2 regions of the Variovorax sp. HW608 genome follow, and region 1 is predicted to be linked to the other one. Evidence: riboswitches for the same ligand, from Rfam matches in the RefSeq annotation. Region 1 holds a riboswitch; the other holds the start of a gene.

What was found. Region 1 has a riboswitch for glycine ahead of VAR608DRAFT_RS15175 (D-amino acid dehydrogenase). Riboswitches for the same ligand answer to the same signal wherever they lie in the genome.
Region 2: another riboswitch for glycine. It lies ahead of gcvT (glycine cleavage system aminomethyltransferase GcvT); the one in region 1 lies ahead of VAR608DRAFT_RS15175 (D-amino acid dehydrogenase).

The regions. Positions count from the first base shown of each region.
Region 1 is NZ_LT607803.1:3,239,041-3,250,984, reverse strand. It holds gene VAR608DRAFT_RS38390 (copper chaperone PCu(A)C) at 1-275, shown strand, start outside; gene VAR608DRAFT_RS15185 (PhaM family polyhydroxyalkanoate granule multifunctional regulatory protein) at 359-1,102, shown strand; gene VAR608DRAFT_RS15180 (FIST signal transduction protein) at 1,144-2,412, shown strand; gene VAR608DRAFT_RS15175 (D-amino acid dehydrogenase) at 2,373-3,686, opposite strand; glycine riboswitch at 3,774-3,880, opposite strand; glycine riboswitch at 3,881-3,984, opposite strand; gene VAR608DRAFT_RS15170 (FAD-dependent oxidoreductase) at 4,044-5,285, opposite strand; glycine riboswitch at 5,367-5,474, opposite strand; gene VAR608DRAFT_RS15165 (helix-turn-helix domain-containing protein) at 5,620-6,354, opposite strand; gene VAR608DRAFT_RS15160 (hypothetical protein) at 6,536-7,378, shown strand; gene VAR608DRAFT_RS15155 (MFS transporter) at 7,404-9,356, shown strand; gene VAR608DRAFT_RS15150 (phosphatase PAP2 family protein) at 9,391-10,026, shown strand; gene VAR608DRAFT_RS15145 (hypothetical protein) at 10,128-10,343, shown strand; gene VAR608DRAFT_RS15140 (double zinc ribbon domain-containing protein) at 10,340-11,428, shown strand; gene VAR608DRAFT_RS15135 (SDR family NAD(P)-dependent oxidoreductase) at 11,401-11,944, opposite strand, start outside.
Region 2 is NZ_LT607803.1:6,694,817-6,706,760, forward strand. It holds gene VAR608DRAFT_RS31730 (dienelactone hydrolase family protein) at 1-160, shown strand, start outside; gene VAR608DRAFT_RS31735 (ROK family protein) at 162-1,265, opposite strand; gene VAR608DRAFT_RS31740 (alpha/beta fold hydrolase) at 1,293-2,081, opposite strand; gene VAR608DRAFT_RS31745 (ABC transporter permease/substrate-binding protein) at 2,211-3,743, shown strand; gene VAR608DRAFT_RS31750 (hypothetical protein) at 3,817-4,368, shown strand; glycine riboswitch at 4,410-4,497, shown strand; glycine riboswitch at 4,516-4,636, shown strand; gene gcvT (glycine cleavage system aminomethyltransferase GcvT) at 4,688-5,851, shown strand; gene gcvH (glycine cleavage system protein GcvH) at 5,895-6,272, shown strand; gene gcvP (aminomethyl-transferring glycine dehydrogenase) at 6,303-9,224, shown strand; gene VAR608DRAFT_RS31770 (glycine zipper domain-containing protein) at 9,240-9,476, opposite strand; gene VAR608DRAFT_RS31775 (hypothetical protein) at 9,490-9,852, opposite strand; gene VAR608DRAFT_RS31780 (DUF4124 domain-containing protein) at 9,996-10,565, shown strand; gene VAR608DRAFT_RS31785 (YciI family protein) at 10,725-11,150, shown strand; gene VAR608DRAFT_RS31790 (RNA polymerase sigma factor) at 11,184-11,944, shown strand, end outside.

The sequences.
Region 1 (11,944 bases):
GCGTCGCCGAAGTCCACGAGATGAAGATGGAAGGCGACACCATGCGCATGCGCGGTCTGCCGAGTCTGGACCTTCCGGCGCGGCAGACGGTCGAGCTCAAGCCGGGCGGCTCCCACCTGATGCTGATGGACCTGAAGCAGCCGCTCGCCAATGGAACGAGCGTGCCGCTGACGCTGCTCTTCGAAGACGCCAAGGGACGGAAGAGCTCGCTCGAGATCAAGGTGCCGGTGCAGACCGCCGCCGGAGCGGCCGCGGCCGGCGAGCACAAGCATTGACGACAGAGGGCGGCGCGGGCGGCCCAAAACGCCACCTGCTTGGAGTAAGCTGCCCGCACAACAACTCACCTCCGGAGCCGTCCATGAGCGACACGAGCAAGCCTTTCGCCTTCAGCCAGTTCGTTCCCGGATTCGACTTCCTCAAGAACCTGGCCGGCGGAAGCGCGGCGGCGGGCGTGACGCCCGGCATGCCGAGTCTTGCGAGTTGGGTCGCGCCGACGCTGAGCGTCGAAGAGGTCGACAAGCGCATCCAGGAACTGAGGACCGTGCAGTTCTGGCTCGAACAGAACGGCCATGCGCTCAAGGCCACCATCCAGGCGCTCGAGGTGCAGAAGATGACCCTCTCCACGCTGCGCGGCATGAACGTGCAGATGGAGGATCTCGCGAGCGTCTTCACGCGGCAGGCCGCGGCCGCGCCGGAGCCCGCGCCGGCCCCCGCACCCAAGGCGGAGCCGAAGAAAGCCGAGCCGGCCGCGGACGCCGAAGAAACCGAGGCGGCGGCGAAGCCGTCCCGGCGCGCGCGCGCAGGCGGCAACGGCAGCGCCGCAGCGGGCGACGGGGCAGGCGTGGTGGACCCGCTGCAATGGTGGGGCGCGCTGACGCAGCAGTTCCAGCAGATCGCGAGCGCGGCCCTGCAGGAAGCCGCGCATCTGAAGATGCCGGCGATGGCGCAGCCGTCGTCCGGCGCGGCGGCGCAAAAGGCCCCGGCGGCCAAGTCCGCGAAGAAGCCCGCCGCCGCGGCAGGCAGCAAGTCGACATCAGCCGGCGGCCAGGGCGCCGCCGCTGCCGGCAAGACGCCGGCTCCGGCGCGCAAGCGGGCGCGCTGAGGCCGGCACCGTATTCCTTCCCGCGAGAGAAAGCGAAGCCCATGAAGCTGTTTCCTTCAGGCCACGCCACCCATCCGCAATGGCGCATGGCTGCGGGGCTGGTGCTCGCGCAACTGCGGGCACAGATGGCGTTGCCCGACTACGCGCATTCGCCGACGCTGGGGCTGCTCTACGTCACCGACCACTATTCGGCCGATGCGCAGGAGATCCTCGATCACCTGAGCGCGGAGCTGCCCGAGATCACCGACTGGTCGGGCACCGTGGGGGTCGGCGTGGCGGCCAACAATGCCGAGTATTTCGACGAGCCCGCGCTCAGCGTGATGCTGTGCGAGCTGCCGAGCGACCAGTACCGCGTGTTTTCCGGCGTGGCGCCGCTCGCGAGCACCGAGACGAGCGGTTTCTCGGCGCACACGGCGCTCGTCCATGCCGACCCGCGCACGCCCGAGCTCGCCGAGCTGATCGCCGAGATGGCGGAGCGCACCGACACCGGCTACCTCTTCGGCGGCCTCTCGTCGGGCCGCGCCGGATCGTTGCAGTTCGCGGTCGGCGGCAACGGCAACATTCCGGGCCACGGCGCCCATGGCGGGGTGTTCCAGGGCGGCCTGTCGGGCGTGGTCTTCGGCGAAGGCGTGCGGCTGGTGTCGCGTGTCACGCAGGGCTGCCAGCCGGTGTCGGGCGAGCGCGAGATCACGCAGGCCGACGGCAACCTGCTGCTCGAACTCGACGGCCTGCCGGCGCTCGACGTGCTGCTGGACGATCTCCATGTTTCGCTCGACGAGCCCGAGGAGGCGATCGCCGCGGTGCGCGCGACGCTGGTGGGCCTCGCCGAGGCCGGCAGCGATCGGGTCCATCGCACGCGCGACCTCGGCTCCGACGTGCGGGTGCGGCACATCATCGGCCTCGATCCGACGCGGCGCGGCGTGGCGATCGCCGACGTCGTCGAGCCCGGCATGCGCATGACCTTCTGCCGGCGCAACGCTCAGGCCGCGCGTTCCGATCTCATGCGCGTCTGCGCCGAGATCCGCGAGGAGCTGGAGCCCGAGGAGCAGACGCTCGCCACCGCGCGCGCAGTCGCCGGCTCGGAAACCGGCGCGGCACCGCATCCGGCGCGTCGCGTCGCGGGGGCGGTGTACGTGAGCTGCTCGGGGCGCGGCGGCCCGCACTTCGGGGCGCCGAACGCGGAGCTGCAGATCGTGCGCCATGCGCTCGGCGACGTGCCGCTGGTCGGCTTCTTCGCCGCCGGCGAGATCGCGCGGCACCACCTCTACGGCTACACCGGCGTGCTGACGGTCTTCACCGCCGACGACTGAGCCCTGCTGAGGCCGGTGAACGCGAAGTCCACCTCGGGCGCGAGCCCGCTCACGATGCGCGCGATCGATTTGCCGGAGCCGCAGGCATGCGTCCATCCGAGCGTGCCGTGGCCGGTGTTCAGGAACAGGTTCGCAAGCTTCGTGGCGCCGATCAGCGGCACGTTGCTCGGCGTAGCGGGGCGCAGGCCGGTCCAGAACTGCGCCTTCGACGCATCGCCCGCGCCGGGGAAGAGCTGCTCCACCCGCCGCACGATCGCTTCACAGCGCACGCGGTTGAGGTCGCGGTCGTAGCCGTTGAGCTCCGCCGTGCCGGCGATGCGCAGGCGGTCGCCGGTGGCCGAGGTGTAGCGCGAGAAGACGAGCTTGAACTCATCGTCGGTCAGCGACACCTGGTGCGCCTTCGACGGATCGATCACCGGCATCGTCACCGAGTAGCCCTTGGCCGGATAGATCGGCAGCCGGATGCCCAGCGGCGCCGCGTAGAGCGGGCTGAGCGAGCCCATCGCGAGCACGTAGGCGTCGCCGCGGATGCGCTGGAAGCGGCCTTCGCTGTCGGTGGCTTCGACGTGGTCGATGCGGCCGCCGGCTTCGCGCAACGCGGTCACGGTGTGGCTCATGAGGAAGCGCACGCCGGCCGCCTCGGCGAGCTTCACGAGTTCGCGGGCGAAGCGGTTGGCGTCGCCCGATTCGTCCTCGGCGGTGTAGGTGGCGCCGGCGAGCTGCGCACGGATGTGGGCCAGCGCGGGTTCGATCGCAACGGCCTCGTCGGCGGAGATCACGCGGCGCTCGCAACCGAGGGCGCGCATCTGCTCGGCCGGCTCGAGCGCGCCGTCGAATTCCTTCTGGTTCGTATAGAAGTGCAGGATCCCTTGCGTGCGCTGCTCGTAGCCGATGCCGGTGTCGCGGCGCAATTGCTGCAGCGTGTCGCGGCTGTAGGTGCCCAGGCGCACGATCTGCTCGATGTTGTGACGGGTGCGCGCCGGGGTGCATTCGCGCAGGAACTGCAATCCCCAGAGCCATTGCCGCACGTCGGCGCGCAGGCGAAAGAGCAGCGGCGCGTCTTCCTTGCCGAGCCATTGCAACACCTTGAGCGGTGCGCTGGGATTGGCCCACGGCTCGGCATGGCTCACCGAGATCTGGCCGCCGTTGGCGAAGCTGGTTTCGGCGGCCGGGGTGGCCTGTCGGTCGATCACGGTCACTTCGTGGCCGAGTTGCTGGAGGTAATAAGCCGAGGTCACGCCGAGCAGGCCGGCGCCGAGAACGATCACGCGCATTTCAGAACCCTTTAAAGGTTGCAGCGCTTGGACGAAACGGAAACCGGTGCCGTGAAAAAAGAAAAGCAACCGGATTGCGTCCAAGTTGCCGCTCCCCCTGTCCTCGGTACCTGAGAGATTCGCCCGTTGCACCCGCAACAGGGCTTGCTCCTTCGGTGCATCACATGGCGTGATGGCTCTCCAGACGGCTCTGACAGTTGATTGCAGTACAGGCTCGTGGCGAGCCGACCTGAGCGTTTATGGGAGTTTGCGCCTTCGGTGGAGCCGCTTTCGCGGCCCGCTCTCCTGCAAGTGCGGCGATTGTAGGGGCTTCGCCGCCGAACGGCTACAAGGGCGTGTTCACCCTTCGAAGACACCCTATAGGCCGCGGAAGGCGAAGTCGAGTTCGGGGCGCAGCCCGCTCACGATGCGCGCGATGGACTTGCCTGCCCCGATCGCGTTGGTCCAGCTCGGGGTGCCGGGCGCGGTGTTGAGGAACAGGTTCGGCAGCCGCGTCTTGCCGATCATCGGCAAGCGGTTGCTGGTGACCGCGTGCATCGCGGTTTCGAGCGACGCGCGGCTCGCATCGCCCACGCCCGGGAACAGGGTCTCGACGCGGCGCAGGATCGCGGCGAAGCGGTCCGAATCGGGCTCGTTCTCCTCGTCGTCGTTGACGCGGACGGTGGAGGTGATGCGCAGGTGGTGCCCATGCGCGTTCTCCAGCCGCCGGATGCGCAGCCTGCCCTGGCGGTCGTGCAGCGACAGGCGGGGCGCGATCGAGAGGTCCTTGACGGGCAGCGTGACCACGTACTCGCGCACGAAGCGCAGCGGCATGTCGATGCCCAGGTGCTCGGCATGCGGCACGCTCGATGCGCCGAGCGCGAGCACATAGGACTGCGCGCGCACGATCACCGGCTCGCCCTGCGGATCCAGAAACTCGACGTGGTCGATGCGGCCGTTGCGCTCCTTCAGCGAGACCACGGTGTGCTTCATCATGAAGCGCACGCCGGCCGCGCGGCAAAGGAAGACGATGCCCGCCGCGAACTGCGCAGGATCACGCGCCGGGTCGTCGGGCGAGTAGGTCGCGCCGGCGAGGCTGTCGGCCATGAGTTGCAGCGAAGGCTCCATGTCGATGGCCTCGCCGGCCGACAGCAGGCGCTCCTCGCAGCCCAGTTCCGACCAATGCGCGTTCCGTTCGATACGCCCCCGGAACACCTCGGCATCGGTGTAGAGGGTCATCTGTCCGGTCGAGCGCGGGCGCGGCGGCATGCCGGACTCGTCGCGCAGCGCATGGGCGCTCTGGCGGCTGTAGACCGCGAGACGGACCAGGTGATCGAGCGGATTGCTCCTGGGCGGCACCACCGCGCGGTCGAGCAGGCTTCCAAAGCGGCGGCGGAGGGCGGTGCGAAGGCGCAACCAGCGTCCCGGGGCAGGCCGCGCCGGCATCGAGGCTGAAGCCGAATCGGTCGATGCCGCGGGCTCGCCGGAAGGGACCCGGCCCCGGGCCTTCGCCGCTGGCGTCGCATGGCGATCGATGACGATCACCTCGTGACCGAGCTGCTGCAGGTAATAGGCCGTCGTGACGCCGTGCAGGCCGGCGCCGAGTACAACCACGCGCATGTCCGATTCCTTTTGGGAGGGCATGAACGGCCGGGGCGAGCACTCACTGTGCGGAGCGTCGGGACCGGGGGTTCAGTTTTTGCCGCTCCCTCTGTCTTCTTTACCTGAGAGATTCATCGGCTGCGGCATGCAGCGGACTTGCTCCTTCGGTGCGCCACGTCGGTGTGGCGTCTCTCCAGTCGGCATGGGTCAATAGAGGGCAGTCTACGAACCGCGCTGCGGTTCACCTTGAGCGTTCATGGGAGGTTGCGCCAACGGTGGGACGGGTGCCGTCCGCTTTTCTGCGGGCTGAATCTTATCGAGGAAACCGGTTTCTGTCTGTGACGGGCCGGGATCAGCCCCGCCGCAGCCGGGTGAATAGCTCGAACTCCCAGTTGCGCATGCCGAGCAGCAGGGTATAGCCCTCGCGCTCTTTCGGCGGCAGCTTCTGGTCGGTCTGGTGCTGCTGCGCGAAGTCCTGCGCGACGCGCTGGAGCCGGTCCAGAAAGGCCGGCGCGAGCGATTTGCTGATCTGCCCGTGCACCAGCAGCAGGCCCTCGGCGGGGCCGTCGAAGCCGCCGCGGTAATAGTCGAGCACCACGTTCTCGCGGAAGAAGTCCATCACCGGCCCGTGCGGGCGCCAGCGGAAGGTCTTGGCGAGCTTCAGGCGATACCGGTTGAGCGGGCGCAGCTCGATGATGCCGATCCGGTCCAGTTGCGCGAGGTAGCCGATGCATTCGGCCTCGCTGATGCGATAGGCCGCCACGATCTGCTCCAGCGTCCACTGGCTCAGCACGCAGATCGCGATCAGGAGCAGCTTCTTGTCCGCGATGACGGCCTTTTCCTGCTCCAGCGTGAGTTCCTTGAGCAGCGGCTGCGAATCCGCCACGCGCCGCGCGAGCTCGGCGAAGTCGATCTTCAGCGTCCGGCAGATCGCATCGACCCGGGTGAGCGGCATGTCGCCCTTGGCGAGCATCCGCTTGACGCTGGATTCGGCCATGTCGAGCGACTTGGCGAGATCCGCGTAGGTCATCCGGGCGTTCTTGAGTTCGTTCTTGAGGGCGACGACCAGGTCGGCGGTGGTGCTCATTGGGTAACCTCCGCGCAGCAGCGCTGCGGTATTCGCCTTGGGGCCGGCGGCTCATGGGCGGCGCCAGGTATTACCGGGCGATACCGGGGGTGGTGAATAAGTGCTCCGTATCGATTCTCGATGCCGTGGAGGGGGTTGGCAACCTAGATTGCGCCCATCGAGTCATCCCTTGGAGTCCGCCATGTCGCTCTCGTTGCTGTCGAATCGCGAACGCTACCTCCTGGCCCTGTTCGCGCTGCTGCTGCTGGCCGCGGTGGTCGGGCCGGCCATTCCCGCCCCCGGCCTTGCCGGGGCGCCGTTCGCGGACGCAGAGGCGTGGGGCCCGGTCCCCAACGCCATGGACGTGCTGAGCAACCTGCCCTTCGCCGCGATCGGCATCTGGGGCTTGCGCTGGCTCCGCTGGCTGGATCGCGCGCACGAGGAAGCGCTGGATGCGGCGGCGGTGCAGCAGACCGGATGGCACCTGCCGGTGAACGCCCTCGATTGCGCCTGGATGTTCTTCGCCGGCCTCGTCCTGACCGCGCTCGGCTCGGCCTTCTATCACCTGCAGCCCGACAGCGTGCGGCTGGCCGCGGATCGTGCCGGCATGGCCGTGGCCTTCGCGGGCCTGATCGGATTCGCGACCTGCGAGCGAGTGAGCGCTCGCGCCGGCTGGCCGGCCGCATGGTTCACGCTGGTCGGCGGATTGCTGGCCACGGCGGTGTGCCACGAGACCGGCAACGCGCTGCCCTGGGCGCTGGTGCAGTTCGGCGGCATGGCACTGATCGTGCTGCTGTCGTTTGCGCGGCCGACCAGCGGCGCCGTCGGACTCCGGCTAGGCTGGGTGGTCTTCTTCTATGCGCTCGCGAAGCTCTTCGAGCTCGCGGACCACGCGATCTTCGAAGCGACCCAGCACCTGATCTCGGGCCACAGCCTCAAGCACCTGACGGCGGCGCTCGCAGCACTGCCCGTGCTGCATGCGCTGCAGACCATCGGACGGCGGACGCTGCGGCACAATCCGGGCGCCGTCACCGTGACGGCTTGAGGAAGCCGCCAACCAGGCATTGCGAATGACAACGACCGCCAACGCATCATCCTCCGCCGTGCACGACGCGCCGGCGCACGCCAACCAGTTCGAACTGCTGGGGCAGCGGCGCTTCGCGCCGTTCTTCTGGACGCAGTTCGCCGGCGCGGCGAACGACAACCTCTTCAAGTTCGCCTTCACCGTGATGGTCACCTACCAGCTCCAGGTGAGCTGGATGCCGCCGGCCATGGCGGGGCTGGTGATCGGCGCGCTCTTCATCCTGCCCTACCTGCTGTTCTCGGCGACCGCCGGACAGCTCACCGACAAGTTCGACAAGCGGAAGACGATCCGCTTCGTCAAGAACATCGAGATCGGGATCATGCTGATCGCCGCCTGGGGCTTCATGCATGCCGATGCCGTCGTGCTGCTGGCCTGCGTCTTCCTGATGGGGCTGCATTCCACGCTGTTCGGACCGGTCAAGTTCGCCTACCTCCCGCAGATGCTCGATCCGCACGAACTCACCGGCGGCAACGGCATGGTCGAGATGGGCACCTTCGTCGCCATCCTGCTCGGCCAGCTTGCCGGCGGCCTGCTGGTCGCGATGCCGCAGATCGGCCACAGCTCGGTGGCGCTGGCCTGCGTGCTGCTCGCGCTGGCGGGGCGCGCGGTGGCGCAGGCGATTCCGGCCGCGCCGGCCACCGATCCGGGGCTCAGGATCAACTGGAACCCGGTCAGCGAAACCTGGCGCAACCTGAGGCTCGCGCACGGCAACATCGTGGTGTTCCGTTCGCTGCTCGGGATTTCGTGGATGTGGTTCTTCGGCGCGACCTTCCTGAGCCTGTTCCCGAGCTTCGCGAAAGAGGTGCTGCATGGCGACGAGCAGGTGGCCTCGCTGCTGCTGGTGGTGTTCTCGGTGGGCATCGGCACCGGTTCGCTGCTGTGCGAGACGCTGAGCCGCCGCCAGGTCGAGATCGGGCTGGTGCCGCTCGGCGCGATCGGCATGAGCGTGTTCGCGATCGACCTCTACTTCGCGTCGCGCGCGCTGCCGGCGCTCGGCGATCTGGGGCTTGGCGCATTCCTGCACCAGTCCGCCCATTGGCGCGTGCTGGCCGATCTCGGCCTGCTGTCGCTCTTCGCGGGGCTCTACAGCGTACCGATGTACGCGCTCATCCAGATGCGCAGCCAGCCGACGCACCGCGCGCGCATCATCGCGGCCAACAACATCCTCAATGCGCTCTTCATGATCGCCAGTGCGGTGATCGCCGGGGCGCTGCTGAAGGCCGGGTTCACGGTCCCGCAGATCTTCCTCGTCACCGGCATCGCGAACGCCGTCGTCGCCTTCTACATCTTCATGCTGGTGCCGGAATACCTGCTGCGCTTCGTGGCCTGGGTGCTGTCGCGCTTCGTCTACCGCTTCGGCGTCAAGGGCGGCGAGCACATCCCCTCCGAGGGCGCCGCGGTGCTGGTCTGCAACCACGTGAGCTTCATCGACGCGGTGCTGCTGATGGCGGCGAGCCCGCGTCCGATCCGCTTCATCATGGACCACCGCATCTTCGCGGTGCCGGTGCTCGGATGGCTGTTCCGCCTGGCGAAGGCCATTCCGATCGCGTCGCAAAAGGAAGAACCGGCTTCCTACGAGGACGCCTTCAGGCAAGCCGTGCAGGTGCTGCGCGAAGGCGATCTGCTGGCGATCTTTCCCGAAGGCGCGATCACGCGCGACGGCCGGTTGCAGCCCTTCAAGGGCGGCGTGATGAAGATCCTCGACGGCGCACGCGCCGAAGGCATCGAGGTGCCGGTCGTGCCCATGGCGCTGACCAATCTGTGGGGCTCCTTCTTCAGCCGCATCGAAGTGCGCGACGGGCAGAACGTCGCAATGGTGCGGCCATTCAGGCGCGGCTATTTCAGCCGCGTGGGACTCAACGTCGGCGACGCGATGCCGTATGCCGAGGTGCAGCCCGATGCGCTCCAGCGGCGCGTGAGCGGACTCATGGGAACATGAGCTTCGCCTGATGCTGCTGCACCCTCGAGCACTTTTGGCCGCTATCACCTGGTTCGGTGACAGCGGCTTTCTCCTGCCCGTGTCCCTGTGGATCACCGCGTGGCTCGGGTTGCCCCCCGCGACGCGCGAGTCGGCAGGGCGCTGGGTGGTCCTCTTCGGTCTCGGCTGCAGCATGATCCTGGCATCGAAGCTCGCGTTCCTCGGCTGGGGCATCGGCATCGCGGCGATCGACTTCACCGGATTCAGCGGCCACACGGCACTGTCGGCCAGCATCTGGCCGGTGGCCGGCTGGCTGGTGACTTCGCGGCAGGATCACCGCGTCCGCGTCACGGCGTCCGCGCTCGGGCTGGCGTTCGCGGCCGCGATCGGCGCCTCGCGCCTCGTGCTCCACGCGCACTCCCCTTCGGAAGTGGCGGCCGGCTTCGTGCTCGGCGGGACGGTGAGCGGGCTGTTCCTGTGGTGGCAGCAGCGTTCGCCGCATCCGCGCCTCAGCTGGATGCTCGTGGTGCTGAGCCTCGCGACGCCGGCGCTCCTGCAGCGTCCGGGTAGCGCGGCACCGACGCAGGATGCGCTCGAGGTCATCGCCATGCGCCTCGCGGGGACCGACCGGGTCTACACCCGCGCCGACCTCCTGGCCCGGCGCAACGGTTCCCCGGGCGGTATCGAATAGAGATACCGAAGGCGCTGGAGGGCGCCACCGGCTCGCTTGTTTGTGCCGCGACGCCGAGGCGAGAACCATCATCCGCGCATCCCCACCTACGAGAACCTGTCATGAAGCGCACCACGAACTTCGGCCCCTACGAGCGCGAATACCGGGCCCGCGTCTCGCGCTCGCGCCGCCTGCTCCGAAACGCGATGCAGATGATCCTGGCGGCGGCCGCGGTCATCCTGGCCGGCGTGTTCCTGTTTCCGCTCAACGCGCACGCCGGCCGGCCGTGCGCAAGCCCTGGTCCAGAATCCGCGAACTTCATTGAAGGAGCGCCATGAGCAAATCCCTGCGTCTGTCCGAAAAGTGGTTTCGCCGCGGCCTCTGGCTGGTGGCGGTGGTTTTCGCGAGCTTCCTGATCGGACTGGGCAGCACCATCGTCGGCGACCTGCCGCGGGTCGAGCACCGGATCGAGCTGGATGATTTCATCGACCGCGCCGCCGCCGAACCGCTGCGCAACACGGTGCGCAACGCGGAGCGTGTCGAACAGGAGGCCGTGCGCGAGCGCGAGCAGGCGGATCTCAAGCTGCTCGCCGCGCGGCAGGCCAGCCGCGCGGCCCGGGAGACCTTCTCGAACTGGCTCGCGACGCGCCACGCGACGGCGCAGCCGGACCAGGACGCCGAGCTCATCGCGCGCACCAAGGCGCTCGACGCGCTCAAGCAGAAGGAGGACGAGGCCGAGCGGGCCGTAGGCGCAGAGCGGCAGATTGCGCTCGACGCGCGCCAGTCGCGCCAGCGCGCCGCGGAGCAGCTCGCGAAGCTGGAGGACGAAGCGCGCACCCGGATGGACGCGGAAAACCGGCGCGTCGAGCTGCGGGTGTTCCTCTATCGCCTCGCGCTCACGCTGCCGCTGCTGGTGATCGCGGGCTGGCTCTTTGCGAAGAAGCGCAAGAGCACCTGGTGGCCCTTCGTCTGGGGCTTCATCTTCTTCGCGCTGTTCGCGTTCTTCGTCGAGCTCGTCCCCTACCTGCCGAGCTACGGCGGCTACGTGCGCTATGCGGTGGGCATCCTGATCACGGTGCTGGTGGGGCGCTATGCGATCGTCGCGCTCAACCGCTATCTCGAGCGCCAGAAGGCCGCGGAATCACAGCCCGACACGGTGCGCCGCAACGACCTCGGCTACGACACCGCGCTCGCGCGGCTCGCCAAGGGCGTGTGCCCGGGCTGCGAGCGGCCGGTGGATCTCAAGAACACGGAGATCGATTTCTGCCCGCACTGCGGCATCGGCCTGTTCGACCACTGCCCCGCCTGCAAGACGCGCAAGAGCGCCTTCGCGCGCTTCTGCCACGCCTGCGGCACCGGCGCGGCGGCAGCTGCGCCGCGCGATCCCTCCTTGCCTCAGGTCCAGCCGGCGTCCACCACGTAGTCCTGCGCGGTGCACATCTTCGAATCGTCGGCGGCGAGAAAGAGCGCCATGGCGGCAATGTCCTCGGCCATCACGCGGCCGGGCAGGCACTGCGCGGCGTCGATCTCGGCGTGGGACTCGGGCTTGACCCACAGCTTGAGCTGGCGTTCGGTCATCACCCAGCCGGGCACGAGCGAGTTGACGCGGATGTTCTGTTTGCCGAGGTCGCGCGCCAGGGCTCGCGTGAGCCCGCGCGCGGCCGACTTGCAGGCCTGGTAGACCGGGTAGCCGCGGCCCTTGATCATCCAGCTCACCGAGCCGAAGTTGATGATCGAACCGCCGCCGGATGAGCGCATGTCCTCGGCCACGGCCTGCGCGGCGAAGAACTGGTGCTTGAAGTTGATCGCGGTCATGCGGTCGAAGTCCTCGCTGGTCACGTCCTCGATCTCGTGCCGGCGGTCGTTCGCCGCGTTGTTGAGCAGCACGCGGATCGGGCCGAATTGCGCGCGCACCGCGGCGATGGCGGCCTGCAGCGCC
Region 2 (11,944 bases), 3.5 Mb from region 1:
TGTGCGCTACGAAGGCCACCGCTACCAGGCCCACCACGCCTTCGCCAACGAAACCGCACAGGGGCCGGGACGCATTCCGATCACGCAATACGACGCCGTCTGGGCCCAGCTCGCCTGGGACCGCACCCTGCGCTTCTTCGGCAAGGAACTGGCGAGCTGAGTCAGGGCGCCGCTTGCGGCGCCTTTTCCGGCGCCTTGTTGCAGTAGCTCGCGTTGCCGAGCCCCGTGCCGATGGTCAGCACGGCCCAGCGCTTCACATCGCGCATGAAGGGAAGCTCGCTCAGGCCCTGCACCACCGCGTCGTTGTGGATGAGCACCACGGTCGGCTCGCCCCCGATCGTCGGGATCCGCTTGCACAGCCTGCTCGGCAGGTGGAAGTTCTCGCTCTCCCAGTCGCCGGGCAGGTTCTGGGCACCGCGCGCGATCGATCCGTCCTTGCGGATCAGCCCCGGGCAGCCGATGCCGATGAAGGGCGCGAGGCGGATGCCCTTCCGGCGGCAGTAGCGCATCTGCTCTTCGAGCATTCCCACCAGCCGCTCGACCAGCACCTTGCGGCTGGGCCCTTCGTCGGCGTGGCGCCATTTCTGGCGGTGAATCACCTTGGCCCTCGACAGGTCGCGCGCGCGCCGCCTGCGCGTCTTGACGATGCCGCTGCGCACGTTGGTGCCGCCGATGTCCAGCGCGAGGATCGCGTCGTGCCCTTTCAGCAGCGGCGGCGGCACCAGGTGCACCCATCCGAGCAGGCCACCGTCGTCGGTCGCATGGCCGATGCGGCCCAGCTGCACGGAGATCCGCATGTCCGGGAGCAGGGCCGCCGTCTGCAGGATCGCGCGTTCGCCCACGTCGCTTTCAGGAAAGCCGCCACCGATCACGATGCGCTCCACGCCCTTCCACGACGGATGGCGCATGAAGCGGTCGATCACCCAGGCCAGCTCTTCGGCGAATTCCTCGATGACGCCGTGGACCACGTCGGCCGCCTCCGAGGCCTTCCTGCCGAGCACCTGGTCCAGGGCGTCTTTCGTCATCTCCCTGGAGTGCTGCCCGCCGAGCGGGTCATTGCCCTTCCTGCGGCGCCGTCGGCGCCAGCGTTCGAGCAGTTCCCTGAAGGCGGTCTGGCTGGCCTGGTCGCCGACGAAGCCCTCGCCGTCGCGCAGCTGGAGGCTGTAGCCCTCGACCACCACCGAGGGCAGCTCGCGTGCGCCGTGCACGTCATCGGCGAGCGGTGGCTGGTCCTCGTCCTGCCTGCGATGCCTGCGCCTTGCCATTCGGTCCTCGCTCGTCGGCTGCGCCCGTCATTCGGCGGTGGTCGCCAGGATGAGCCGGGTGGTTTCCTCCGGCGCGTCCCAGTGCGGATAGTGGCCGCAATGCTCGAACCAGTGGATGTGCGCATCCGGGAAGAGCCGCAGGGCACGCTGCGCCTGCCTCGGAAAACAGATCCGGTCGCAGCGCCCCCAGCCGATCACGAGGCGCTTCTTCAGGCCCCCCGCAGCAAGGCCTTCGACGGGTGCGGCCCGCATGAGACCCCCGAGCATGGCGCCGAACGACGCCGCGCCGGCGCGGCCGCGCATTTCCTCCAGCGCCTGCGAAGCCGAAAGACGCGCCGGCTGCGCCGAGAGCTGCTTCAGGACCAGGCTGCGCGACCAGCCGTGCCTGGTGATCGCCGGCATCGGCTGATTCATGAGCTGCGCGACGCGCCACCAGAAACAGACCGAGGCGCCATACGAATAGCGCTCCCAGCCGGCCCAGAACCCCACCGGGCCGAGCGCGACGACCGCCCCGAGCAGGCCGCCGCGCCGCGCCAGTTCGAGTACGAGACGCGCGCCCACCGAGTTGCCCACCGCATCGGTGCCGACCAGTTCGTGTTCCCGCAGGAACTGCGCCACGGCATCGGACATCGTGCGGATCGACACCTCGCCGGACAACGCCGGGCTCTTGCCGAAGCCCGGCAGATCGATCGCCGTGACGCTGCGCTCGGCGGCCAGCGGCCCCAGGATCGCTCGCCACGAACGCCAATTGCCGCCCAGCCCGTGAACGAGCAGCAACGGCTTGCCTTCGCCGTGGCGAACGTAATTGATGAGCACTCCTTCAGTTTGCGTTCAGCCGGGCCAGTGCCGGCATCGGCCCGGCGCACGACACGCTGTAGGAAAAGGCCTCGGACTCCGACGAACGCCCACTGGCGCGCCCGGCGCCCCGGCCGATACACTCGATCGATGAAGCCGCTGCGCCGCGTCTGGTTCACCGCCCTCGCCTGCCTGGGTTTCCTGTGGGGCGCCGCACCGTCGCACGCCCAGCAGGACACCCTGCGCGTCGGCTCCAAGCGGTTCACCGAGTCGTACATCCTCGCCGAGGTCCTGGCGCAGACCGCCGCGCCGCAGCTGCCGGCCCCGCCGGTGGTGCGGCAGGGGCTGGGCAATACCGCCATCGTCTACGAGGCGCTGAACTCCGGCGGCATCGACCTCTATGCCGAATACACCGGGACCATCGCGCTGGAGATCCTCAAGGGCAACGGATCGATGACGCTCGAGCAGATGAACGCCGCGCTGCGCCCGCTCGGCCTGGGCGCGGCGATCCCGCTGGGCTTCAACGACGGCTACGCGCTCGCGATGCGCGCGGCGGACGCGGACCGGCTTTCCATCCGCCGCCTCAGCGATCTGGCGAACCACCCCGAACTGAAGCTGGGCCTGTCGAACGAGTTCATCGGCCGCGCCGACGGCTGGCAGGGGCTGGCCGAACGCTATGGCTTCAAGCAGACGCCGACCGGCCTCGACCACGGCCTGGCCTACGACGCCATCGCCGCCAAGCAGATCGACGTGATGGACATCTACACCACCGACGCCAAGATCGACCGTCTCGGCCTGCGCGTGCTGGAGGACGACCGGCGCTACTTCCCCCGCTACGACGCGGTGGTGCTCTACCGGCTCGACCTGCCCGGGCGCTGGCCCGCGGCGTGGGCGGCCTTGCAGAAGCTCGAAGGCCGCATCGACGAGCGCGCGATGATCGCGATGAATGCGCGCGCCGAACTGAACGGCGTGGGCTTCGATGCCATCGGGCGCGATTTCCTCGCGCAAGGCAAGGCACAGGCGCCCGCCGGCGCGGCGGCATCCGGGGACGCGGCCGCGCGCGGCTTCACCGCCAAGCTGTTCGGCCCCGACCTCGGCCGCCTCGCACGCCAGCACCTGCTGCTGGTCGCGCTCTCGGTCGGGCTCGCGATCCTGATCGCGGTGCCGCTCGGCATCCTGGTGTTTCCGCATCTGCGCGCCCGCGCGGTGGTGCTCGGGCTCACCGGCCTCTTGCAGACCATTCCGTCGCTCGCGCTGCTGGCGATCCTGATTTCGCTGGTCGGCGTGATCGGCACCCTGCCCGCGCTGATCGCCCTCACCCTCTATTCGCTGCTGCCGATCATGCGCAACACGGTCACCGGGCTGGCCGAAGTCCCGTCCGGGCTGCGCATGGCCGGCACCGCGCTCGGCATGAGCGCCGGGCAAAGCCTGCGGCTGGTGCAACTGCCACTGGCGCTGCCCACCATCCTGGCCGGCGTGCGGACCGCGACCACCATCGCGATCGGCACCGCGACCATCGCCGCCTTCATCGGCGCGGGCGGCTTCGGCGAGCGGATCGTGACCGGCCTCGCGCTCAACGACCGGCAACTGCTCGCCGCCGGCGCCATTCCGGCGGCGGCACTGGCGCTGCTGAGCGAAGCGTTCTTCGAATTCGTCGAATACATCACGCGGCGGCGGGACTGAGCCCCGGGGCTTCACGAGGCTGTCACGCGGCGGCTCGATGCTGCTGCGTTCTGTTTCGAATCCGCCAGTCCCCATGTTTCTCATCAAGACCGACAAGGCTCGCCAGGAACTCCAACCCGGCCGTCGAACGCTGGGCCAGCGCGAGCGCGCGCTGCTGCTGATGTCGGATGGACAACGCTCGCTCACCGATTTCGGCGAACTCTTCGGCGGCCGCGATGAAGCCGGGCGCGTGGTCTCGCATCTGCTGCAGGAAGGCTATCTGCGCCGCCGCGATGCCGAGCCCGCGCCGGCGTCCATGTCCGAATCCATGTCCGAATCCATGGCCGAAATCAAGGCCGGGGCCGAGCCGGAGTCCGCCGCCATTGCGGACACCTTCGACGGCAAGCGTTCGCTCGCCACCACGCGCATGTTCCTCTTCGACCTGTGCGAACGCATGTTCGTGCGGCGGGACCCGGTGCTGGCCGAGCAGTTCCGCGAGATGCTGCGCGAATCGCGCGATCGCGAGACCATGCTGACCGTCGCATCCGCCATGCTCGAGGAGGTCGAAAAGCTCGCCGGCGCCGAGCGCGCGGTGTCGATTCGCGAGCGCATCGACAAGCTGCTTCCGGCACAGCAGCTTCACTGAATTCGAGAGCGACCGGTCCGGCGATCCCTTACACTCGCCGGGTCAGGAGAGAGCCCCGCCAGGCGGGGCCGCCGAAGGCGCAGGTCCCCGTGTTGCAAGGGGCCCGAACGCTCAGGCAAAAGGACTGACGAAGCGCCCTCTTCCGGGCGTTTCCTTGCTGGAGAGAGACGGCCCGCCCCGCACCGACGGAATGGCGGAATCGTCCACCGAAGGAGCAAACCCCGATCGTGGGGTGAATCTCTCAGGTAAAGCGGACAGCAGGGGTGGCCCATGGCTCCGGTCATGGATCCGGACTGCCCCTTTGCCTTTGGAGAACGCCTTGGCTTCCGCATCGACCGACGAACTTCTGAAGACCCCGCTCCACGCCCTGCACGTGGAGCTCGGCGCGCGCATGGTGCCTTTCGCGGGCTATTCGATGCCCGTGCAGTACCCGGGCGGCCTCATGGCCGAGCACAAGCACACCCGCGAAGCCGCCGGCCTGTTCGACATTTCCCACATGGGCCAGCTGCGGCTGGTCGGCCCCGACGCGGCGGCCGCCTTCGAGACCCTGATGCCGGTCGACGTGGCCGGTCTCGCGCCGGGCAAGCAGCGCTACGGCCTGCTGCTGAACGACGACGGCGGCATCCTCGACGACCTGATGTTCTTCAACGAAGGCCAGGATTCGTGGTTCGTGGTGGTCAACGGCGCCTGCAAGCAGGCCGACATCGCGCACATCAGCGCGAAGATCGGCAAGCGCTGCCAGGTCATTCCGATGCCCGACCACGCATTGCTCGCGCTGCAGGGGCCGCAGGCGGCATCCACGCTCGCACGGCTGTCGCCCGGCATCGAGCAGTTCGTCTTCATGACCGGCGGCGCGGTGCGCATCGGCGGCATCGCGGCCTTCGCCACGCGCAGCGGCTACACCGGTGAGGACGGCTTCGAGATCTCCGTCGCCGCGGCCGACGCCGAGCGGCTCGCGCGGCTGCTGCTCGCACAGCCCGAAGTCAAACCCATCGGTCTCGGCGCACGCAATTCGCTGCGGCTCGAAGCCGGCCTCTGCCTCTACGGCAACGACATCGACGAGACCACCACGCCGGTCGAAGCCGCGCTCGGCTGGGCGATGCAGAAAGTCCGCCGCACGGGCGGCGCGCGCGAAGGCGGCTTCCCGGGCGCCGCGAAGATCCTCGCGCAGCTCACCGCATCGAACGGCACGGCCGGCCATCTCGACCACCACACGCTCGTGCGCAAGCGCGTGGGCCTCGTCGCACTGGAGCGCATCCCGGTGCGCGACGGCACGCTGCTCGAATCCTTCGAAGGCGCAGCCATCGGCCATGTCACGAGCGGCCTGCTCGGTCCGACGGTCGACCGGCCGATCGCCATGGGCTACGTCGCGCTCGCCTATGCCGAGCCGGGCACCCGCATCCAGGCCATCGTTCGGGGCAAGCCGGTGCCGATGGAAGTCAGCACCATGCCTTTCGTTCCCGCGCGCTACTACCGGGGCTGAAGCCCCACGCCTTCACCCGTCTTTTCATCAAGGAGCTTTGTTCATGACCACCAAGTACACCAAGGATCACGAGTGGGTCCGCACCGAGTCGGATGCGGCGCTCGTCACCGTCGGCATCACTGTCCACGCACAGGATGCGCTCGGCGACGTGGTCTTCGTCGATCTGCCGGAGGTGGGCCAGTCCTTCGCCCAGGGCGAGGTGGCCGGTGTGGTCGAGTCGGTGAAGGCGGCGGCGGACGTGTTCATGCCCGTTGCCGGCGAAATCACCGAAGTCAACGAAGCGCTGCGCGCCGATCCGTCGCTGGCCAACAGCGCGCCGATGGAAGGCGGCTGGTTCTTCAAGGCACGTGTGAGCGATCCGGCAGAGCTCGATGCGCTGCTCGACGAAACCGCCTACGAGAAGTTCTCCTCCGAAGCCTGAGCCGCTCCGCACCTTTTTTCCGATCTCCACATGTCGACGCCCGTCCTTCCCCTCACCCCCTCGCTCGGCGATCTCGAGAACGCCGATGAATTCATCGCCCGCCACATCGGGATCGAAGCCCAGGACGAAGCGCGCATGCTGCCGGCCATCGGTTCCGCCACGCGTGCCGAACTGATCGACGGCATCGTGCCGCCGGCCATCCGGCGCGCCAGGCCGATGCGGCTGCCGGCCGCGATCACCGAAGCGGAGGCACTGGCCGAACTCAAGGCCATCGCGGCGAAGAACAAGGTCGCGAAGAGCTACATCGGCCAGGGCTACTACGGCACGCACACGCCGGGCGTGATCCTGCGCAACGTGCTGGAGAACCCGGCCTGGTACACCGCCTACACGCCCTACCAGGCCGAGATCTCGCAGGGCCGGATGGAAGCGCTGGTCAACTTCCAGACGATGGTGTGCGACCTCACCGGGATGGCGATCGCCAACGCGTCGATGCTCGACGAAGCGACCGCCGCGGCCGAGGCGATGACGCTCGCGCGCCGCAGCGTGAAGAGCAAGAGCAACGTCTTCCTGGTCTCGGGCGACTGCCATCCGCAGACCATCGAAGTCATCAAGACGCGCGCCGCGCCGCTCGGCATCGAGGTGCGCGTGAGCACGGTGTCCGAGACGCTGCCGCACCTGATGGCGAGCTGCGAATTCTTCGGCGTGCTCGCGCAGTACCCGGCCACCACGGGCCATGTGCACGACCTGCGGCCGCTTGCCGGCCACGCGCATCAGTTCGACGCGGCCTTCTGCGTCGCGGCCGACCTGCTCGCGCTCACGATGCTGACGCCGCCGGGCGAATGGGACGCCGACATCGTCTGCGGCACCACGCAGCGCTTGGGCATGCCGATGGGCAACGGCGGCCCGCATGCGGCTTACCTGGCCTGTCGCGACGACTTCAAGCGCTCGCTGCCGGGCCGCATCGTCGGCGTCAGCATCGATACGCATGGCGCGCCGGCCTTGCGGCTCGCGCTGCAGACGCGCGAGCAGCACATCCGCCGCGAGAAAGCCACGTCGAACATCTGCACCGCGCAGGTGCTGCCGGCGGTAATCGCGAGCATGTACGCCGTCTATCACGGCCCCGAAGGCCTCAAGCGCATCGCCCAGCGCGTGGCCGCGCTGACCGCCGTGCTCGCGCAAGGGCTCGAACAGATGGGCCGCGAGCTGGTCAACACCACCGCCTTCGACACGCTCACCGTCAAGACCGGCGATGACACCGCGAAGATCGTCGAGCGCGCCGAAGCGGCCAGCATCAACCTCGGGCAGCGCGTGCAGAACCACCTGGGCATCTCGCTCGACGAGACCACCACGCGCGCCGACATCGAGACGCTGTGGGCGCTCTTCGTGCCGGCCGGCACGCCGATGCCGCGCTTCGAGGAACTGGCCGCCCGCGTGAGCTCGCGCATCCCCGAGGACCTGCGGCGCAGCTCGGCGTTCCTCACGCATCCGGTCTTCAACACGCACAAGAGCGAGACCGCGATGCTGCGCTACATCCGCAGCCTCGGCGACAAGGACCTCGCGCTCGACCGCAGCATGATCCCGCTCGGCAGCTGCACGATGAAGCTCAACGCGACCAGCGAGATGATCCCCATCACCTGGCCCGAATTCGCGAACATCCATCCCTTCGCACCGGCCGGGCAGCGCCTGGGTTACGACCAGCTCGACAAGCAGTTGCGCGCCTGGCTGTGCGAAGCCACCGGCTACGCCGGCATCAGCCTGCAGCCCAACGCGGGCTCGCAGGGCGAATACGCGGGCCTGCTCGCGATCAAGGCGTTTCACGAAGCGAAGGGACAAGGCCATCGCAACGTCTGCCTGATCCCGTTCTCGGCGCACGGCACCAACCCCGCGAGTGCGCACATGGTCGGCATGAAGGTGGTGGTCACCGCCTGCGACGCCGAAGGCAACGTGGACATCGACGACCTCAAGCGCGCCTGCGAGACGCACAGCGACAAGCTGGCCGCGGTGATGATCACCTACCCCAGCACCCACGGCGTGTTCGAGACGCGCGTCAAGGAGCTGTGCGAGATCGTCCATGCCCACGGCGGCCGCGTGTATGTCGATGGCGCCAACATGAATGCGCTGGTCGGCATCGCCGCACCGGGCGAATTCGGCGGCGACGTGAGCCACCTGAACCTGCACAAGACCTTCTGCATCCCGCACGGCGGCGGCGGGCCGGGCGTGGGTCCGGTGTGCGTCGTGGAAGACCTCGTGCCCTATCTGCCGGGCCACGCGACCGGCGGCATCGCCTCGAGTGGCGTGGGCGCGGTGTCGGCTGCACCGCTGGGCAACGCGGCGGTGCTGCCGATCAGCTGGATGTACTGCCGCATGATGGGCGCGGCCGGCCTCCAGGCCGCGACCGAAACCGCGATCCTGAGCGCCAACTACATCAGTGCGCGCCTCAAGGACCACTATCCGACGCTCTATTCGAGCCCCAACGGCCACGTGGCGCACGAGTGCATCCTCGATCTGCGCCCGCTGAAGGACGCCAGCGGCGTGACCGCCGAGGACGTCGCCAAGCGGCTCATCGACTACGGCTTCCACGCGCCGACGCTGAGCTTCCCGGTGCCGGGCACGCTGATGGTCGAGCCGACCGAGAGCGAGCCTCTGGCCGAACTCGACCGCTTCATCGACGCGATGATCGCGATCCGCGGCGAGATCCGGCGCATCGAGGAAGGTGTCTGGCCGAAGGACGACAACCCGCTCAAGAACGCGCCCCATACCGCCGAGAGCCTGCTCTCGACCGAATGGACGCGGCCCTACTCGCGCGAGCTGGCGGCCTTCCCCCTCGCAACGCTCAAGACCGCCAAGTATTGGCCGCCGATCGGCCGCGTCGACAACGTCTGGGGTGACCGCAACCTGTTCTGCAGTTGCGTGCCGGTCGCGGAACTGGCGGCGAGTGCTTCGACCGAGTAGGTCCGGCTACTGAGCCTACCACCAGCGCTGCTGCTGTCTGCCGCCGTGGATGTTGCCGGCGACACCGCCGGCCACGCCACCGATCGCCGCGCCGGTCCAGGCATCGCCTCCGGCAATGGCGGCGATGCCGGCGCCCGCCGCCGCGCCCATGGCCGCGCCGCTCACCGTGCCCTGCTGCTGCGGGCTCATGTCCGTGCAGCCGGCTGCCAAGGCGAGCGCCGCTGCGGCGAGGAGCCAGTTCATCCGTTTCATGATCGGCTTCCTTTCACTTCTTCTGCAGGCCGGGCACGGCCATTTCGAACCAGATGATGTCCAGCACCGGGCGCTTCAGGCCCGCGGGGTTCGCGGCATACCAGCCGTCCACGCCCTGGCGCACGCTGTCGAGGGACTGGCCCTGCATGCCCTTCGAGAGCCGCGGCACGAAGCTCTGGGCATCGGTCGGCTGGTTCCTCCCGTAATAGGCCATCTCCACCTGGACCATGTTCGCGAGCCCGACGAGATAGGCCTTCTTCACTGCCTCGCTCGATGTAGTCCACTGCTCGCCGGTGACGATCGGCACCTCGGCCGCCTTGGCCGGGACCCATGTCAATGCCAGCGCCGTGCAGGCCGCGGACAAAATCGTTCGCATTTGCAGTTTGGATGACATTACGTTCTCCGCTGTTGATGCGCGATCGATCCTGCGCTGTGCCGTCAAGACGTGTCAAGCGCGTCGAAGTTTCAATCAACCACTGCGAGTGCGCGCTCTCTTGATCGAGGAGGACAATGTTCCTCATGCGCGTATCGCTGATCCTTGCGGCTGCTCTCATGGCGTTCGGCCTCCCCGCCGGCGCCGAGGTGATCCGCTGCGCCGACGCGGCGGGCAACGTGAGCTATACCGACGGCACATGCCCGCAGGGCGCGCGCAAGGTCGCGCGCGTCACGACGACCGACCCCATCTCGATCGTGGGCGGCGAACGGGAGCCCGCGCCCGTTGTTCGCAGCGCCGCGCCGGATCATGATTCGAGCATCGCGGCAGCGCCGCCGCCGACACCTTCGGGCCCCATCATCATCGACGGCCGCCGCACCGGCAGCGGCGCCGCGGGCCGGTCCGACGAATCGCGCTGGAGCGATCGCGGCGAAGACCCGATGTGGATCGACGACGGCTACTATTTCAGCCCCGGCGTCAACCGCCCGCCGGGCCGCCCGCGCGACATGCGGCCGCGCATCACCCAATGCGGCGACCGCACCTGCAAGGACGTGCAGGGCAACCATTGGGACCGCAACACCGGCCAGCTCGATCGCTACCGCAGCATCGACGGCAGAACTTGCCGGCCGGTCGGCACCACGACGGTCTGCAATTGAGCACCGCAACGCGGCGCAAACACTTGTTACACAACGGGCCGCCGAGGCTGTCGATTTCGCGCGTCCCCCTTCGACGTACAAACAGAGGCTCGGAACAATGAGCCGGCCGCACCGGCCGGTGCCGAACTCGCAACCGACCCAAGTCACAGGAGCAACGACATGCGATTCATGGTGATAGTGAAGGCCAACAAGGACTCCGAGGCCGGCGTGATGCCAACCGAAGAGATGCTGACCGCGATGGGCAAGTACAACGAGGAACTGGTCAAGGCGGGCGTGATGCTCGCCGGCGAAGGCCTGCAACCGAGCTCGAAGGGGGCGCGCGTGCGCTTTTCCGGCAAGCAGCGCGCCGTCATCGACGGCCCGTTCAGCGAGACCAAGGAGCTCATCGCCGGCTACTGGCTCTGGCAGGTGCGCTCGCGCGAGGAAGCCATCGAATGGCTCAAGCGCGCACCGTTCGATGGCGGCGAGGAAGTCGAGCTGCGGCAGGTCTTCGAGTTGGAGGACTTCGGCGCCGAGATGACGCCCGAACTCAGGGAACAGGAAAAGCGCCTGATCGCGGAAATGGCCGCGAGGAAGAACAGTTGAAGAACGGCTGACGCCGCGCGGCCGGCCTGCCCGATGACGAGTACCGCCGACGAGATCCACCGCACCATCAACGCCGTCTGGCGCATCGAGTCCGCGAGGATCATCGGTGCGCTGGCGCGCCTGGTGCACGACGTCGGCGTGGCGGAGGAACTGGCGCAGGATGCCCTCGTCGCCGCGCTCGAACAGTGGCCGCAGGGCGGGCTTCCGGACAACCCCGCCGCATGGCTCACCACCGCGGCCAGGCGCCGAGCGATCGACCTGCTGCGCCAGCGCAGCCTGCATGCGAGCAGGGAAGAGGAAATCGGCCGCGAACTCGATGCGCGGCACGCGATCGCGGCTGCCGATTTCGCCGAAGCGGTGGATGCGGCCCTCGACGATGACGTGGGCGACGACCTGCTGCGCCTGGTCTTCACCGCCTGTCATCCGGTGCTGTCGCCAGAAGCCCGGGTCGCGCTCACGCTGCGGCTGCTGGGCGGGCTGAGCACGGAGGAGATCGCGCGCTCCTTTCTCGTGCCCGAACCGACGATCGCGCAACGCATCGTGCGGGCCAAGCGCACGCTCACCGGCGCGCACGTGCCCTTCGAGGCCCCGCGCGCGCACGAACTCGCGGCGCGGCTCTCGTCGGTGCTCGAGGTCATCTACCTGGTGTTCAACGAGGGCTATTCGGCAACCGCGGGCGAGGACTGGATGCGCCCCGCGCTGTGCGACGAAGCACTGCGGCTCGGCCGCATCCTGGCCGGTCTGATGCCGGAAGAGGCGGAGGTCCATGGCCTCGTTGCGCTGATGGAGATCCA